DNA from 3 places in the Priestia filamentosa genome. Region 2 is predicted to be linked to each of the others. Evidence: riboswitches for the same ligand, from Rfam matches in the RefSeq annotation. Region 2 holds a riboswitch; each other region holds the start of a gene.

Region 1 (5,803 bases), 910 kb from region 2:
TTCTTCCATTTTACTAAACGTGTTTTGAACACTTTGAGAAGGAGTTGTCGTAAAGAAACTTACAACTACAACGGCAAGTAAGCTTGCAAAGAAGCCTGGAATCATTTCATACATAAAATCAGACATCCCTGTTTGCACCCAAGTAAGCACAACAACAGTACCTACAATAATGCCGGAAAGCGCACCCCACTTTGTCATACGTCTCCAGAATAGACTCAAAAGAATAGCAGGACCAAATGCTGAACCGAAACCAGCCCATGCATAACCAACAAGATCTAAGATAGTACTATTTGGTGTGTATGAGAGCATAACGGCAATCACGGCAACAACTAAAACAGCGAGTCGCCCAACTGTAACAAGTTCTTTATCAGAGGCATCTCTACGGAAGAATGTTTTATAAAAGTCCTCTGTTGCTGCACTTGATGTTACAAGAAGCTGAGATGAAATTGTGCTCATAATAGCGGCTAAAATAGCGGCTAGTAAAAATCCTGTAATATAAGAGTTGAATAAAATGTCAGATAACAGAATAAAAATCGTTTCAGGATCATTCAACGTTATGTTATTTTCTGTAACATAGGCTAATCCAAATAGTCCTGTTAAGCAGGCTCCAATAATCGCAATAATCATCCAGCCCATTCCAATACGTCGAGCTGGTTTTAATTCTTTTATAGAACTAATAGCCATAAAACGAACAATAATATGGGGTTGGCCGAAATAGCCTAATCCCCAGGCAAGAAGTGAGAGGAGGCCAATAACTGTTGTTCCTTTGAAAAGGTCCAAATGTGTTGCATCAATGCTTTTGATGGTATCAAATACATTCGTTGGTCCACCTAAGTCGAATAGCACAACAACTGGTACTAGAATAAGAGCAAGAAACATAATAATACCTTGCACAAAATCTGTTAAACTTACAGCTAGAAAGCCACCGAAGAGGGTATATGCAACAACAACAATAGCGATAAGAAACATTCCATATCTGTAGTCTAACCCAAAAGCAGATTCAAATAATCTTCCACCGGATACTAATCCAGATGAAGTATAAAGAGTAAAGAAAACTAAAATAACAAGTGCTGATACTAATCGTAGCATACGGCTTTTATCTTCAAATCGGTTTTCAAAATAGTCAGGAATCGTAATGGAGTCGTCAGCAACATATGTGTATGTTCGAAGCCGTGGAGCTACAAGTAAATAATTTAAATAGGCTCCAATGGATAATCCGACAGCAAGCCATACTCCAGATAGTCCTGTTGTATACAATGCACCAGGAAGCCCCATAAGCATCCATCCGCTCATGTCAGATGCTCCTGCTGAAAGAGCAGTAACTGCAGGACCAAGTCCGCGTCCTCCTAACATGTACCCCGATATATCATCTGTTGATTTTTTATATGCATACCAACCTATTGCGAGCATCCCTAAAAAGTAAATGCCCAGTGTAATATAAGAACCAATGTCCACCAAATCTCTCCCTTGTTTTTTTTACGCTATAAGCGCTGATGAAGTGAATTATTTCTCTTATTCTATGAGAAAATAATTTAACTATTCGGACTATTATTGTAAAGTAAAAATGACTAGGAGTAAAGTCTGTTTTGAGTAAATATGACTATTCTCACCGAAAAAGGCAAAAATATCAAAGTGACGATAAGGTGTCATGTTTAGGGGAATATAGCTTGTTTTAAAGAATTTGAAGGGGAGCAATATAGTCCCTTTTACCTAATTTGTTTTCCTTGTTGAATTTATACCCTTACAATAAAGAGAAGAGCAGTTTATTCTCTTTCTCTTCATATTGCAATTGGATACATTTGCTTTATAATATAGAAGAACTGCATTTGTAATTAGTAGAATGTCAGGCTTTAAAAAGTACAAAAAATAAAAATTTTATAAAGTTTGGAAATAGGTGTAAAGCATAGTTTGCTTGCTTAAAAGGGAAGTCGATGAAATTTCGACACGGACCCGCCACTGTGAATGGAGTATAGGAGCTTTAAATAGACCACTGAACAAAAGTTCGGGAAGGTAAAAGGCTCTTTTCCTAAGTCAGGAGACCTGCCTGTTTTAACATCGCTGTTCGACCTACGGGAGTTTAGGGAGGTGGTTAGAATGCCTGTTTTCTTAAACTTTATGAATATAAAAGCATGTCTAACCTTTGAAAGGGGAGACATGCTTATTTTTTTAGCCTAGATCAATAAAAGGAGAGAGAAGAAAATGAAAAAAGCACGCAGTTATTCGGTTATTTTAGCTCTATTATTTTTTATTTTTCTAGCTGTAGCAGGCTGTTCAGAAGGACAAGATAGGGCAGAGTCAGACTCAAAAAAATTATCTTTTGCATTTCCATGGAGCCCAAAGAGCCTTGATCCACACGGCAGCGATAGCTGGGAAGTAATGCGATCTGGTGCAGGTGAAACACTTGTAAAACTCAATGAAGATTTAAAACCAGAACCTTGGTTAGCAAGCAGCTGGGAAAGAAAAGATCGCAAAACGTGGACCTTCACATTAAAGAAAAATGTAAGCTTTCATAATGGAGAGAAAATGAGTGCTGAAAGTGTAAAAAAATCGCTTCTACGTTCAAATGAAAAAGATTCAAAGGTTAAAGATTTACTAAACTTGGAAACTATCCGTGTTATCGATGATCACAAAATTGAGATTGTTACAAAACAACCAAACGAAGCTTTAATTTCACATCTAGCTGATCCATCTACAATTATTGCAGAGGTCTCTACATTAGATGAAAAAGAGGAATATCCTGCCCTTACAGGAGCTTTTAAATTTGAGAAATTTAACAAAGACGAATCGCTGATTATGAAGAGAAATGAGGAATACTGGGGACAGAAAGCAAGGGTTAAAGAGATTGATATAAAATTCATATCAGATGGAAATACGAGACTTATGGCTTTACAATCAGGAGATGTTGACGGTGCTGTTGATATTTCAACAGATCAAATTAGCGTGCTGAAAAACAGCGACAATATCAATGTCTTAACTGCTCCTTCACTTCGAACGCATATGATGATGTTCAATATGAGCTCAGCTCGCGTAACAAATCTTTCCGTTCGACAAGCAATTGATAAAGTCTTACCGAGAGAAGAGATCTTAACGTCTATTATGAAAAATGAAGGAACGAAAGGAAACGGCCCATTTCCAGAAGTATTGTCTTTTGGAAAAGTAAAGCAGAGCCAAGAAAATCAGTCTTTTGATTCGTTAATGAAACAAGGAGGCTATACGAAAGAGGATGGAGTATGGACTAAGGGTGGAGAGCCTTTGCAACTAACAATGCTGACTTTCCCTCAACGACCAGAGTTGACGGTAATGGCTGAAACGATTCAAAGCTCACTATTAAAAGAAGGGATAAAAGTAAAGGTAAGAAGCGTGGAAAATATTGATGATGTTCTTGCGGAGGATAATTGGGACTTATCGATGTATAGCATGCTGACAGCACATACGGGAGATCCTCAATACTTCTTAAACTTGTTTTATAATTCTAAGAGCCCAGCAAATGTAAGTCATTATAATTCAGCTGAGGTGGACAAACTGTTAACAGAGTTAAATCAAACTTCTGGAGAAAAAGAGCGTGAAGAAATCGCAATAAAAATCGGTAATCAAATTAATAAAGATATTCCCCAATCATTTATCGTTTATCCAAATACCGTATTTGGAGTGAATGAAAAGGTGAAAAACTTTGAGCCAAGTCCAATCGAGTATTACTATATTACTCCAAATATTGATGTGAGCATGTCTTAAATGATTCGCTTTATCGCTGAACGCGTTGTACAGCTTGTTCTTGTTGTTTTTCTTATGTCAACCTTCACATTTTTATTGCTTAGGCTAGCCCCCGGAGATCCTGCACGCCTTATGTTAACAGCTCATAACGTGCCTGCATCACAAGAAGCGTTAGATAGCGTAAGAGAAGAGCTTGGCTTAACAAACACACTCCCCGTTCAATATGTGCATTGGATAACAGACGTATTTACAGGACAGTGGGGAGTGTCCTATATGTCAAAACAGCCTGTACTTGAAGAAATTGTGAGAAGAATTCCAGCCACATTTGTACTAGCCCTAGGCGGTTTAGGGGTTATGCTTTTTATGACTTTTCTTTTTGGAATGTCTACAGCCCTCCGTTCACAAGGAATAGTGAATCGTTTTGGGAAGGGCCTTGCGCTTGTTGGCTCATCTCTCCCATCATTTTGGCTAGGATTTTTACTCATATATATTTGTTCTGTAAAGTATCAGTTGCTTCCTTCAATGGGAAGGGGAAGCTTAGAAAATTTAGTACTGCCAGCTATTACACTCGGTTTTGGACTTGGAACAGTTTATGCCCGCGTATTCCGAGAGCATTTGCTTGATGTTTTACAAAAGCCTTTTGTGAAAGCAGCAAGAGCAAGAGGTCAGTCTGAGTTATCTCTTTTAACAGGTGAAGTATTGAAACATGCTATATTACCAATAATTACGATGACAGGGACGAGCTTTGCTTTTATGCTTGGCGGGAGTATCATTGTTGAAACAGTTTTTTCTTGGCCTGGACTAGGCCGTTACATCATTGATGCGATTAATATGAGAGACTATCCTATTATTCAAGGGTATGTTATTTTTACAACTTTTTTATTTGTGCTAATTCATATTTTAATAGATATATTGTGTAGTTTTGTTGACCCTCGGTTACGGGCCAACTAGGAGGAAAAAGAATGACACATCAGTTTTATAACAAATATAACCGAGGGATGAAAGGTTTAAGCTTTCTTATCGTTCTTTTACTTGTGGGCCTGTTAGCCCCTCTTTTAGCACCGCATAATCCTTTAGATACGAATTTGTCCCAGCGGTTACATCCGCCAAGTTCTACTTATCCATTTGGCACAGATCATGTTGGAAGATGCATACTGTCTCGTATTTTGTATGGCATGAGAATAAGTGTTGGAGGAGCTTTCCTCATTATGGTTAGTACGCTTCTTATTAGCCTTCCAATTGGTCTTTTAGCAGGATATAAAAGTAGAAAGGGTACCTTTTTTCTACGCATTATGGATGGTTTTCTAGCTGTGCCTGATATTGTTCTTACTATTGCTATTGTTGGTGTGCTAGGGCAAGGATTTATAAATATGATGATTGCGGTTGTAATTGTTCGGTGGGCAAACTATGTGCGCATTGTGCGTAGTTTTGTTTTAAATATTTGTGAGGAAGATTACATAAAAGGAGCAAGAATGGCTGGAAATACGCACTTTCAAGTGATGATAAGGTATATTATTCCACCTATTTTTACGCCACTTGCTGTTTTTATCTCTCTTGATATGGGCAAGATTGTGCTTTTAATGGCAGGGTTATCTTTTCTTGGATTGGGTGTACAACCACCGACGCCTGAGTGGGGAGTTATGCTTCATGATGGAGCTTCTTATTTTCAAAGTGCTCCACACGTTATGCTTTTTCCAGGGCTCTTTGTTTTACTTTTTGTATTGGCATGTCAGCTTATAAGCGAAGATTTAAAAAAGAATAGTGGTGAACGTTAAATTGAAAAATGACGCGTTGTTGCAGGTGGAAAATTTAGAAATCTCCACAATTACAAAGGAGAAGAAGGTCCCTCTCATAAAAGGAGCTTCATTTCATATTCACAAGGGAGAAATTGTTGCTTTAGTAGGAGAGAGCGGTTGTGGAAAAAGCCTAACAGCTCATGCCTTAGTTGGCCTGCTTGAAAAGAACTGTGAAGTGACAGGAGGAGCCATTTATTATAAAAATAAACGTTTGGATGACAGAAATAAAAAAGATTTTCAACGGATAAGGGGCCGTGAAGTCGGCTTGCTTATCCAGGAATCTTTGAATGGTTTAA
Region 2 (5,803 bases):
ACGCCTTCATGGTTAAAACGTCTCCAACAGGAGCAAGGAGTAGACCTACTTCGCTAAGTCGCTTTGTTACTTTTTCTGGTTCAGCAGTTGGTACTTCAAGACGAATTTGATGATCTGGTGTATATTCAATTGACCCTTTTTCGCCTGCAACTTCAGCAATTGTAGTGAGCTGAACTGGTGTAAACTTTTTACTTACAAGTCCTGGGCTTACAGCAAGTTCGAAGATGGATTCCATCTTAGCCGTTACTTTTTCAAATGTTGTTTGCTCCTCTTTTCCTGTCACAAGGCTAAGAGCTTTCTCCGCAATCTCCCTTGAAGAAATTTTCTCTACTTCTTTAACTTTCTCAACTTTTTCTGCTTCCTTCTCTTCCACTGCTGGTGCTGCTTCTTCTTGTGAAAGTGCCCATGGCTCTGCCTCTTTTTTCAAACGTTGATGCGGTTTTAGCGGCTGTTTTGTTTCATTTAGCGTATATTTACGTTGATAGCCGCGTGGGGTAATCATTAAATCATCATAGAGAAATGTTGAAGAATTTCCAATAATAACAGTTGTTAGCATTCCAATTTCATGTTCAAGCATTTCTTTTAAATTGGTAATTACGATATTCTGACGGTCCCGATACGCGCTTTTCACAAGGCCAACAGGAGTATCTGGTGATCTATATTGAAGCAGGATACGCTGAGCTTCAGCAATTTGACGGGTTCTTCTTCCACTTTTCGGATTATAAAGAGCAATAACAAAATCAGCAGATGCCGCAGCTTCAATCCTTTTTTCAATAAGTGTCCATGGTGTTAAATGATCGCTTAGACTTATTGTGCACGCATCATGCATAACAGGAGCTCCTAATAATGAAGCACAAGAGTTAATAGCGGAGATACCAGGAATAATTTCAATTTCCACTCCGTCTTTTCTTGACCAACCTTTTTCAACAAGCACTTCATACACAAGACCAGCCATTCCATATACTCCTGCATCTCCGCTTGAGATCACAGCTACTTTTTTCCCTTGCTCAGCTTGCTTTACTGCTTCTTGGGCTCTTGTCACTTCCTCAGTCATTCCAGTACTAATAACCTGTTGATTTGACAATAATCCTTGGATAAGTTCCACATATGTTTTGTAGCCAATAATCATGTCACTTTCTTGAAGTGCCTCTTTCGCTCGTTCTGTAATATGTTCAAAATTTCCTGGACCAAATCCGACAATAAGCAATTTACCACTCATATTTTTTCCTCCTACCACAAGTTTTTCGAATGATGCGATTCTTTCGAAAACAGTTATTTCACTTTCTCTTTTGAAATTCCTTTTGGCGATGAGGAATTTTCAGGAGCTTTAAATCCTTCCTCATATGTGTAGATGATAGAGTTTTCAAGCTTATTCCCATTTAAGAGATGCTCTCTTACCATCTCTCTTCCAAGCTCTGGTGTCATTTCTTTATACCAAACTCCTTCAGGGTATACAATTGCTACACATCCGTCTTTACATCGTCCATTACATCGCGTTCTTGTTGTATGAATTTGAGCATCTGCCCCAAGCTTTTCAATTTCATCTCGAACAGCAACCGTTACTTCTTCTCCGCCCTTTTTCATACAAGTTCCACCATTACAAATTAAGAGATGATGCTTTGTTTCATTTAAATTCCACGTTGTCATCCATACCAACTCCCTCGTTAAAATCGTTTTCTCAAAAAACGCATAAAAAAAACACCTCTACGAGAAAGAGATGTAAAATGCACACCTGTACACGAGTTTGCACAATGGATTAGCACTTCTTCCTATGTCCCGTAGGTTTCAAATGAAGCAAACAGTTAAGGCAGGTCTCCTGACTCAAGGTAATCGTTCTACTACGTCTTCCCAAAAAAATTCAGTGACACGTTGTAATAGAACTCCCTTTTACAGTGGCGGGCACCGTGCCAGATTTTCACTGGCTTCCCTTTTCAACATAGGCTTTAAAGCTATGTACCTTCCTGTTTACAATATGAAATTGTCTTTAAAATGAAAGAAGAACTCTCCCTAGCAAAACATACATAGTGGAATCACTATCTCACCCTAAACAAATTTAGCTGTGATGATGACCTCCCTTATGTGCAGTATGCTAGGATAGTTCTCTATCTGCTACTTTTTTGATTTATGTAAAAATTTTTTCTTATATGAGTTTTCTAATTAACTACAATGATAGAGGATGTTGGCTCATTTTTCAATAAAGAATTCAATTGAAGAATAGGAGAAGCCTCATCCCTTCTCTTATTTCACAAGGAGAACGGAGCAGGAGGCCTTTTCTATTATTCTAGAACTAACACTACCAAGCACTACTTTTTGAAATCTATTAAATCCTCTACTTCCTACCACAATAAGTTCAATATCGTTCTCATTTGCATAACGAATAATTTCTTCAGCAGGATTTCCAACTCTAAAATGAACCTTATGAGTAATGTTATACTTTACGGCCATAGTATCAATTTCACGAAGAAATTCTTGCCTGTCTTCTAGCTTGTTTAAATTAGAGCGTTTATGCCAAGATGTTTTAGTTTTATCATCTCCTTCTTTCACGTGAAGAATTTGCAGTGGTGTACGATAACAAGAAGCAATGGAAAAAGCTTTCCCAAGAGCTTCTTTGGCCTGTTTTGAGCCATCTACGGCTGCAAGAATTTTATTGTACATTTCTTTCTCCCCCTATATTTCTTTATTTTTCTACTTCCCTTTTTTGACTGTAATAATCTTTCATTTCGCTAGAAAACAAAACCGACTATCTTTTACTGATAGTCGGCCACATGTTATAACTCGAGTTCTCCCATGCGAAGAAGTTCAACGACAGCTTGAGAACGCCCTTTAACGCCAAGCTTTTGCATTGCGTTAGAAATATGATTGCGAACCGTCTTTTCACTAATAAACAGCTCACTTGCGATCTCTTTCGTTGTTTTGTCCTGTACTAGAAGTTCAAAAACCTCTCGTTCTCTCTTTGTAAGTAACGGTTTAGGTGGAAATTCTTTATCCTTCAATGTAACCCTCCTTGCCTGATCCAGAGTCGAACTATCGGATGGGTGTAAGTTAGTCACGATATACTATGTAAAAAAGGATAAAGCGGTTCCTAGAATTCGCAAGTTATGCTATATTTTATTCACTTTTTTTCGATTGATAAGGCTTTAATTTTTCAAGTTGCTCCTCTGTCCATGGAACAGATTTACCCGTTCTTTTGGAGACCTGTACAAGAGCGCCTCGTCCTGTGAAACAAATTTCCTCTTTTTCATTTATCCCCACATAGTGTAAATCAACAGATGAACGTCCAGTATGCTCAATTTTCGTTTTTACTCTAAGCACTTCTCCAAAGAAGACTTGCTGAACAAAATCACACTGTAAATCAGCAACAACGGGCATTGTTTCACTATCAGACTTCTTCCATATTTCCATAAAACCAATATGCTGAAAAAAAGCTGTTCGGGCTTCTTCAAAATAAAGGAAAGGAACGGTATTATTCATGTGACCAAACATATCTGTCTCACAAAAGCGAACTCGAATCTCTCTATTAAAGGTAAAATCGTGCTTCCAAGTCTCTATATTGTTAATATAATCCGGCTTTTTCATTCATCTTCCTCCTTTGATGAAAAGAAACCTCTCCATACTGGAGAGGTTTCTTTTTTATTCTGCATCACTTCCAAAAAACTTTCGGAAAGAGCGAAGAGTAGTGTCTCTGTTTAAAGCAGCAATTGATGTTGTTAATGGAATACCTTTTGGACAAGATTTTACGCAGTTTTGTGAGTTACCGCAATTTGAAAGTCCTCCATCTTCCATTAGAGCATCAAGTCGTTCATGTTTATTCATTGCTCCAGTCGGATGTGCATTGAATAAGCGAACTTGTGATAATGGAGCAGGTCCAATGAAATTTGATTTACTGTTTACATTTGGACAAGCTTCTAAGCATACTCCACAAGTCATACATTTTGAGAGCTCGTATGCCCATTGGCGTTTCTTCTCTGGCATACGTGGTCCCGGCCCTAAATCGTAAGTTCCATCAATCGGTACCCATGCTTTTACTTTTTTCAATGAATCAAACATGCGGCTACGGTCGACTTGTAGATCCCTCACAATAGGGAAAGTTTTCATTGGCTTGAGTCGAATCGGTTGTTCAAGTTTATCAACTAACGCTGTACAAGATTGACGAGGGCGTCCGTTAATAACCATTGAGCATGCTCCACAAACTTCTTCTAAACAGTTCATATCCCAGTTAATTGGTGTTGTATGCTCACCTTTTGAATTTACTGGATTTCGACGAATTTCCATTAGAGCTGAAATAACGTTCATATTTGGACGATATTCAATCTCAAATTCCTCATCATATGGAGCTGTTTCCGGTGAATCTTGGCGTGTAATAATCAACTTAATGGTTTTTGTTTTTGTCTCAGTCATTTCTCACTAACCCCCTCTTTTTTTTTAGAGGATGCTGATCCACTATCTTTCTTCTGTGAATAATCACGTTTACGCGGCTTGATTAATGAAACATCTACATCTTCATAAGAAAAGTTAGGTGCTGACTCACGATCTACAAAAGTTGCCATCGTTGTTTTTAGGAATTCTTCATCATTACGTTCTGGGAAATCTGGTTTGTAATGTGCTCCGCGACTTTCATTACGGTTATAAGCACCAAGTGTAATAACACGAGCAAGTTGAAGCATATTTGCTAGCTGACGCGTAAATGCCGCTCCTTGGTTACTCCATTTTGCTGTATCGTTAATATTAATATTCTGATAGCGCTCAAGAAGCTCTTGAATTTTATCATCTGTTTTTAACAATTTATCATTATAACGTACAACTGTTACGTTATCAGTCATCCATTCTCCAAGTTCTCTATGAAGGACATAAGCGTTTTCTTTTCCATCTAGAGAAAGAATGTTTTGCCATTTTTGTTCTTGCTCTTTTACATGTTTATCATAAAGTGAAGACTCTATAGAATCTGTCCATTTATTAAGACCTTCAATATATTTTACTGCGTTTGGTCCTGCAACCATACCACCGTAAATAGCTGAAAGTAGAGAGTTTGCACCTAAGCGGTTTCCACCGTGCTGAGAATAATCACATTCACCAGCTGCGAAAAGACCAGGAATATTTGTCATTTGATCATAATCAACCCAAAGGCCACCCATTGAATAGTGAACGGCAGGGAAGATCTTCATTGGTACTTTACGCGGATCGTCACCCATGAATTTTTCATAAATCTCAATAATTCCACCAAGCTTAATATCTAGTTCTTTCGCATCTTTATGAGAAAGATCAAGATATACCATGTTCTCTCCGTTAATACCCAATTTTTGATTAACGCAAACATCAAAAATCTCACGAGTTGCGATATCACGCGGAACTAAGTTTCCGTATGCTGGATACTTTTCTTCAAGGAAGTACCAAGGTTTTCCGTCTTTATATGTCCAAACACGGCCACCTTCACCACGTGCTGATTCGCTCATAAGACGAAGTTTATCATCCCCTGGAATTGCGGTTGGATGAATTTGAATAAACTCCCCGTTTGCATAGTGTACTCCTTGTTGATAAACAATAGAAGCTGCTGATCCTGTATTGATCATGGAGTTTGTTGATTTACCAAATACTATCCCAGGTCCACCTGTTGCCATAATTACCGCATCTGCTTTGTATGAACCAATCTCCATTGATTGCAAATTCTGAGCGGTAATCCCTCTACAGGTTCCTTCATCATCAATAACGGCTCCTAGAAATTCAAATCCTTCATATTTAGTTACAAGACCTGCTACTTCATAACGACGAACTTGCTCATCAAGTGCATATAAAAGTTGCTGTCCTG
Region 3 (5,803 bases), 790 kb from region 2:
GGCTTTGGTTACTTTGGTGGATATGGGTATGGATACGGATATGGAGCAGCGTATGGAGTTGCTCTTGGGGCTATTACTGGTATTGCCCTTGCATCTCTTTTCTTTATTTAATGAAAAAAGCAGGCTGCCTTGTTTAAAGCAACCTGCTTTTTTATCATTCCATTAAGCTTCCATTCTTCTATTCGGAAAGGTATATTTTTTGTTTGCTGTTCGCGTTTTTCTCCTTGCTGTTCATTATCTTGAAGTACATTGGCTAAAGTACGCTCTTTCATACCTGTTGAAGGCACTTTTAAGCAGTTGAATATGAGAGAAGTCCCCCCGCTAACATATCGATCTTATAGTAAGGTCACTTACTTATGATAAAATTTAATAACAAGATGCACGGTTTTCCCTTTCTTTCATCTTTAAAACATGCAAATAAAGGAAAGAATAAAAAGGAGACACAAAGGATGGAAAATAATATCGTATTGTTTGATGGAGTATGTTCATTTTGCAATAGCAGCGTTATGTTTTTAATCAAAAGAGATCACAGTGAGCTTTTATCATTCTCTTCTCTTCAGTCATCATATGGACAAAAGCTGCTCGAGGAATTCAATCTTCCAAAGGATGACTTTGATAGCTTTATTTACATAACAAACGGGAAAGTCTATAGTAAATCTACTGCAGCACTTAAAATTGCCCGCAAGCTTTCGTTTCCTTATAATCTCTTATATGGGTTCATCTTAATTCCCATTCCTATTCGAGATAAGTTTTATTCTATTATAGCGCGAAACCGTTATCGATTGTTTCCCAAAAAAACTTTATGCGAAATCCCACCGGAACATATTCGCAAACGATTTTTAGATGACAAAAGCGAGTGATGTAGTTGAAAAAAGTAATGTTGTTACTGTCTTTATTTCTTGTTGTCCCATTTTCCCATGCTTACGGCTCTGTACATGACGTAAATTACGTAGCTCTTGGTGACTCTTTAGCAAAAGGCATGAATCCATATAAAACAGTTGGCGAAGGGTATAGTGATAAACTCGTTCCTCTCCTTGAACAGGAAGGCCGTTCTGTTGCATTTTCAAAAGAGTTTTCTGTACCTGGTTACACAACGGCAAATCTTCTTCAAGATTTAGAGGTTAATGCGTATAGCAAACACGAGAACTTGTTTCATTCTGTTGAAAATGCATCTCTTATTACTGTACAGGCAGGAGCAAATGATCTTCTTCATTATATTGCTCCACACCGCCAACATATGGTATCGCTTAGCAATAGCGAATGGGAGAGCTTATTACAGCAAACACAGCAAAACATGAAAACCATTTTAAAACGAATTAGAGATCTTAACCCAACGAGTGACGTCTATGTTGTTGGATATTATTTTCCTTTTTCAAACATTGACAATCCCTTTCAAGAACAAAACTTGAAACAGCGGGTTTTAGACCTTAATGTAGCCCTGCAAAAAGCAGCCTCTTCACAGGAGCATGTTTATTACGTTTCAACAGAGAATTTGTTTTCACAAAACAGAAGAACCTATTTACCAAATAAGATTGATATTCATCCTTCTCAGCAAGGATATGATCTGTTGGCACATCGAATTTTCGATACAATCCATTTTTCAGAAAGGTTCCTCCAATAAAAGAGCACCGTTCATCTGAACGGTGCTCTTTTATTAAGCTTCTATTAGACTCGAACGATATTTCTTTGTTGCTTTAACAAGGACTTGAAGTGATTTTATCGCTTCTTCCTCTTTACGCGTTTTTAGACCACAATCTGGGTTAACCCAAAATTGTTTTTCGTCTAATACACGTAGAGAAGCTCTAATGTTTGAGATAATATCCTCTTCATTTGGAATTTGCGGGCTATGAATATCATATACGCCAAGTCCAATTTCTTTTTCATAATGAAAATCTTCAAATGCTTGAAGCAGACGGCCATGACTGCGTGATGTTTCAATTGAAATCACATCTGCATCAAGGTCATCAATTGTATTCATAATTTCATTAAAATTAGAATAACACATATGAGTATGAATTTGCGTTTCATCTTTCACCCCGTAAGCAGAAAGTCTGAATGCATATGCAGCAGCTTTTAGATACCCTTCCTTCTCTTCTTCTCGCAATGGAAGGCCTTCTCGAAGGGCAGGTTCATCAATCTGAATAATAGCTATTCCTGCGTCTTCTAATGCTAATACTTCCTGACGGATAGCAAGACCGATTTGATTCATCACCACTTCTTTTGACTCGTCATGACGAGGGAAAGACCAGTTTAAAATGGTAACAGGACCTGTTAGCATCCCTTTTACAGGCTTATTTGTTAAACTTTGAGCATATACGCTTTCTTTCACCGTCATTGGCTCTTTAAGTGATACATCTCCGTAAATAAGAGGTGGTTTTACGCAACGTGAACCGTAAGACTGCACCCAGCCAAACTTTGTTACTTCCATACCGTCCAGCTTTTCACCGAAATATTCGACCATATCTGTACGCTCAAACTCTCCGTGCACGAGAACGTCTAATCCAAGGTCCTCTTGAATATCGATCCAGCGGGAGGTCATTTCTTGAATAAACTGCTCATATTGTGCGTCTGTAATTTGTTTCTTCCGCCATTTTAAACGTGTTCTTCGCACTTCTTTTGTTTGAGGCATACTTCCAATCGTTGTTGTTGGTAAAAGCGGTAGCTTTAACTTTTCCTGCTGTTTCTTCGCTCTTAACTCATACGGTGGACGCGTTGCCTTAAGTTGTGCAAGCTCCTTAATTTCTTCTTGAACTTTATGATTATGACGCAATGGTGCTGCAACGAAAGCTTCAAAGCTTTTATCATAATCTTTAAACGATGTATTGTTCTCAATTCCGCTTTCTAATGCTTTTAGTTCTCCTAACTTTTCCTTAGCGAAACTTAGCGCTCCTTCTAAAAAGCTCGGAAGACTTTCATTCTCGGCTGTAACAGGAACATGTAGTAAGCTTGATGAAGGCTGTACCCAGAGGTCCCCATCGATTAAATTCAGAAGCTCTTTAACTTCAGCACTCGTTTCTGTTAAATTAGCCTTCCATACATTTCGTCCGTCAATAACTCCTGCTGCTAATACTTTTCCTTTTGGAAAGCCCCATTTTTTCAGCTGTTCTTTTGTTTCCCCTTTATCATGAATAAAATCAAGTCCAAAACCATCTACAGGGAGGGATAGAACCTTTTTATAATCAGAAACAGCTTCATAGTATGTTTGAAGAAGCAACTTCGTATTTTTGCAGCTCTTCGCTATTTCAGCATAGCCGTTTTCAATCACTTTCCATACTTCCTGATCTAATGGGGATGTAAAAATTGGTTCTTCTAAGCTGACCCACTCTACTCCTTCTGCATCTAATTGTTGCAAAAGCTGTTGATAAAGCGGGATAAGACGCTGAATCCACGATGCTTTTTCTGTTTCTTTATATCCTTTCCCAAGAAGAACGAGCGTTGCTGGCCCTACAAGAGTTACTTTTCCATTTACACCAAGCTTCTGTTTTGCTTTTTTCCAATAATCTAAAAATCGATTTTCTTTTAAAGAAGGCGTAACATTCTCAAACTCCGGCACAATATAGTGATAGTTCGTATTGAACCATTTTGTCATTGTCATTGCTTCCGACCCGTCTGTTCCACGAGCCATGCTGTAATACGTTTCAAGTGGTGTTTTATTTACATTTTTGAACCGATCTGGCACAAGATCAAACGTCCATAATAAATCTAAGACATGATCATACAAACTAAAATCACCAACAGGAATATGCGTAATTCCCGCTTCCTTTTGCACGCGAATTCCTTCTAAAAATAAGCGATCTAGTTCTTCTTTAAACTCTTTTTCTTCAAGCGTTCCTTCCCAAAAACTCTCTAGCGCGTTCTTCCACTCTCTTTTTTCTCCGATTCTTGGATATCCGATATTTGAACTGTATACTGTCATGTTTTCTCCTCCGTCTCTATTGTCTTTTTAGCTATCAAAAAAACTCCCTTTTTTTCAAAAAAGAGAGTTAGAAGGCGACTTTAAGAACTGTTGAAACGGATCCATCTATTCAACATAAACCTTCACTCCTCCCTATGAACGCGTAGGTATAAAGCGCAAACAAGTGGCAGGTCTCCTGACTTAGGTTCATCGTTCTTCTATCCCTTCCCGCTTTCGCAGTGGCTATGATAGAAACTCCCCTTCACAGTGGCGCGACCGTGGCGGCTTCTCACCGCTCTTCCCTTTTAAGCTGCAGCGTATGTACAGCACCTCTTGCATGGACATTATAAAATTAGTCTCCTCGACTGAGGAATTGTTAATAAGAATAACGCGATTTTCCCCTTTGTGCAAGACTATTTTTCAGATTATTCATTTTTGATCTAATTTTTTATTATTTTAAAGAAGCTAAAATAACCGCAATTTTGTCTTCAATATCTTTTACATCTTCTGCTAGAAAAGCATTAAAAACGATTGAGAAAATAAGTTCCTCTCCAGCTTCTGTTGTTACATATCCTGAAAGAGAGCTAGCACCTGTAATAGATCCTGTTTTGGCTCTTACATTTCCTTCTGCAGCAGTCCCTCTCATCCGTTCATCGAGCGTTCCCCCTATCAATTCATCTGGATCTCCTGCTAAAGGTAAAGATTCGTAAAAATTATCGTACCAAGGTTTTTGCCTAGCATGAAAAAGAAGGGAAGAAATTTCGTCTGTTGGCACTCCGCTCACATGTGATAGGCCTGAACCATCCCGAATCATCATATTGTCTACATTGACATCCAACTCAGAAAGTGTTTGGTCCAAAGACGTTAAACCGGCTTCAAAGCTTCCTTCACCGTACTGTACTTTTCCCATTTCTTTCACAAAAATTTCTGCAATTGTATTATTACTCAGTTTCATATACGGAATAAAAATTTCCCCAAGTGGCGGAGATTCCTTTACTCCCATCAATTGAGCTTTTTGAGGTGTTTCTTCTTTCTTCACTTTTCCTGTTACTTTTATTCCGTTCTTCTCTAAAGCGTCTTTAAATAAAGAAGTCGTATACAAAGCAGGGTCCTCGACAGCAATGGCTGTTTGATCAGATTCCTCTCCCTCCTTGATAATTCCCTTTACTACAATAACATTTTCATTCCGTTTTCTGACAATTTCTAAATCTGTTTCTCCTTTTCCTGTTTTCGTTTCATTCATCACTCTCACATAGTCCGTTTTAGGGGATATAGAGATGTGAGCTTTCTTACCATTTTTGGTTGGTGTTGTCTCCACTATAACTGTTCCCGCTTCATAGCGATAATCAGGAGAGAACGTCAACGCTGATATTTGAGCGCCATATGCATATGATTCGTCTTTCCAAATCATATCTTCTGAAAGCCGAACATCGTCATACCACGTTTCATCTCCAATAATATTTCCCGCAATTTTCTTGATTCCTTTTTCGTGTAATAACGCTGAAAACTGCTGTAACTCCTGTAATCCAAGAGTTGGATCTCCTTTTCCTTTTAAATAAAGATTCCCTTTTAAAACACCATTTTTCACTTTTCCATCATGCCAAAGCTCTGTGTGAAATTTATACTCCTCACCTAATGTTTCAAGCACTGCTGCCCCTGTAAAGAGTTTCATATTAGAAGCAATTTTCATTCGAACTGAGCTGTTCTTTTCATACAGTACTTCTCCGCTTTTGGCCTTTTTTATACTAATTGAACTTATCCCACCCTTTAAATCTTTATGTTGTAACACTTGTTCAATTTTTGTTTCTAATGTACTCGCCCCCTCGGCTGACACGTTAACGGCCCTTGTTATGATTAATACCAACATCACCAAAATTCCACACCATTTTTTCATATCCTTCCTCCTTT

Evidence for each region. A riboswitch is a leader RNA that binds a small molecule or an ion and turns the genes downstream of it on or off. The one in region 2 is predicted to bind cobalamin.
Region 1: it holds a riboswitch for cobalamin, as region 2 does, so the genes downstream of both, B9N79_RS05675 (ABC transporter substrate-binding protein) here and B9N79_RS01040 ((2Fe-2S) ferredoxin domain-containing protein) in region 2, are expected to answer to the same signal.
Region 3: it holds a riboswitch for cobalamin, as region 2 does, so the genes downstream of both, metE (5-methyltetrahydropteroyltriglutamate--homocysteine S-methyltransferase) here and B9N79_RS01040 ((2Fe-2S) ferredoxin domain-containing protein) in region 2, are expected to answer to the same signal.

The regions. Positions count from the first base shown of each region.
Region 1 covers NZ_FXAJ01000001.1:1,095,769-1,101,571, forward strand. Annotated here, with positions in the region: gene putP (sodium/proline symporter PutP) at 1-1,410, opposite strand, end outside; cobalamin riboswitch at 1,876-2,062, shown strand; gene B9N79_RS05675 (ABC transporter substrate-binding protein) at 2,200-3,732, shown strand; gene nikB (nickel ABC transporter permease) at 3,733-4,662, shown strand; gene B9N79_RS05685 (ABC transporter permease) at 4,674-5,486, shown strand; gene B9N79_RS05690 (ATP-binding cassette domain-containing protein) at 5,488-5,803, shown strand, end outside.
Region 2 covers NZ_FXAJ01000001.1:185,826-191,628, reverse strand. Annotated here, with positions in the region: gene cobJ (precorrin-3B C(17)-methyltransferase) at 1-1,219, opposite strand, end outside; gene B9N79_RS01040 ((2Fe-2S) ferredoxin domain-containing protein) at 1,273-1,647, opposite strand; cobalamin riboswitch at 1,790-1,976, opposite strand; gene B9N79_RS01035 (universal stress protein) at 2,239-2,655, opposite strand; gene gerE (spore germination transcription factor GerE) at 2,769-2,993, opposite strand; gene B9N79_RS01025 (acyl-CoA thioesterase) at 3,109-3,576, opposite strand; gene sdhB (succinate dehydrogenase iron-sulfur subunit) at 3,631-4,398, opposite strand; gene sdhA (succinate dehydrogenase flavoprotein subunit) at 4,395-5,803, opposite strand, start outside.
Region 3 covers NZ_FXAJ01000001.1:975,744-981,546, reverse strand. Annotated here, with positions in the region: gene B9N79_RS05160 (hypothetical protein) at 1-111, shown strand, start outside; gene B9N79_RS25990 (hypothetical protein) at 108-272, opposite strand; gene B9N79_RS05150 (thiol-disulfide oxidoreductase DCC family protein) at 450-860, shown strand; gene B9N79_RS05145 (GDSL-type esterase/lipase family protein) at 866-1,621, shown strand; gene metE (5-methyltetrahydropteroyltriglutamate--homocysteine S-methyltransferase) at 1,655-3,916, opposite strand; cobalamin riboswitch at 4,065-4,244, opposite strand; gene dacB (D-alanyl-D-alanine carboxypeptidase/D-alanyl-D-alanine endopeptidase) at 4,347-5,789, opposite strand.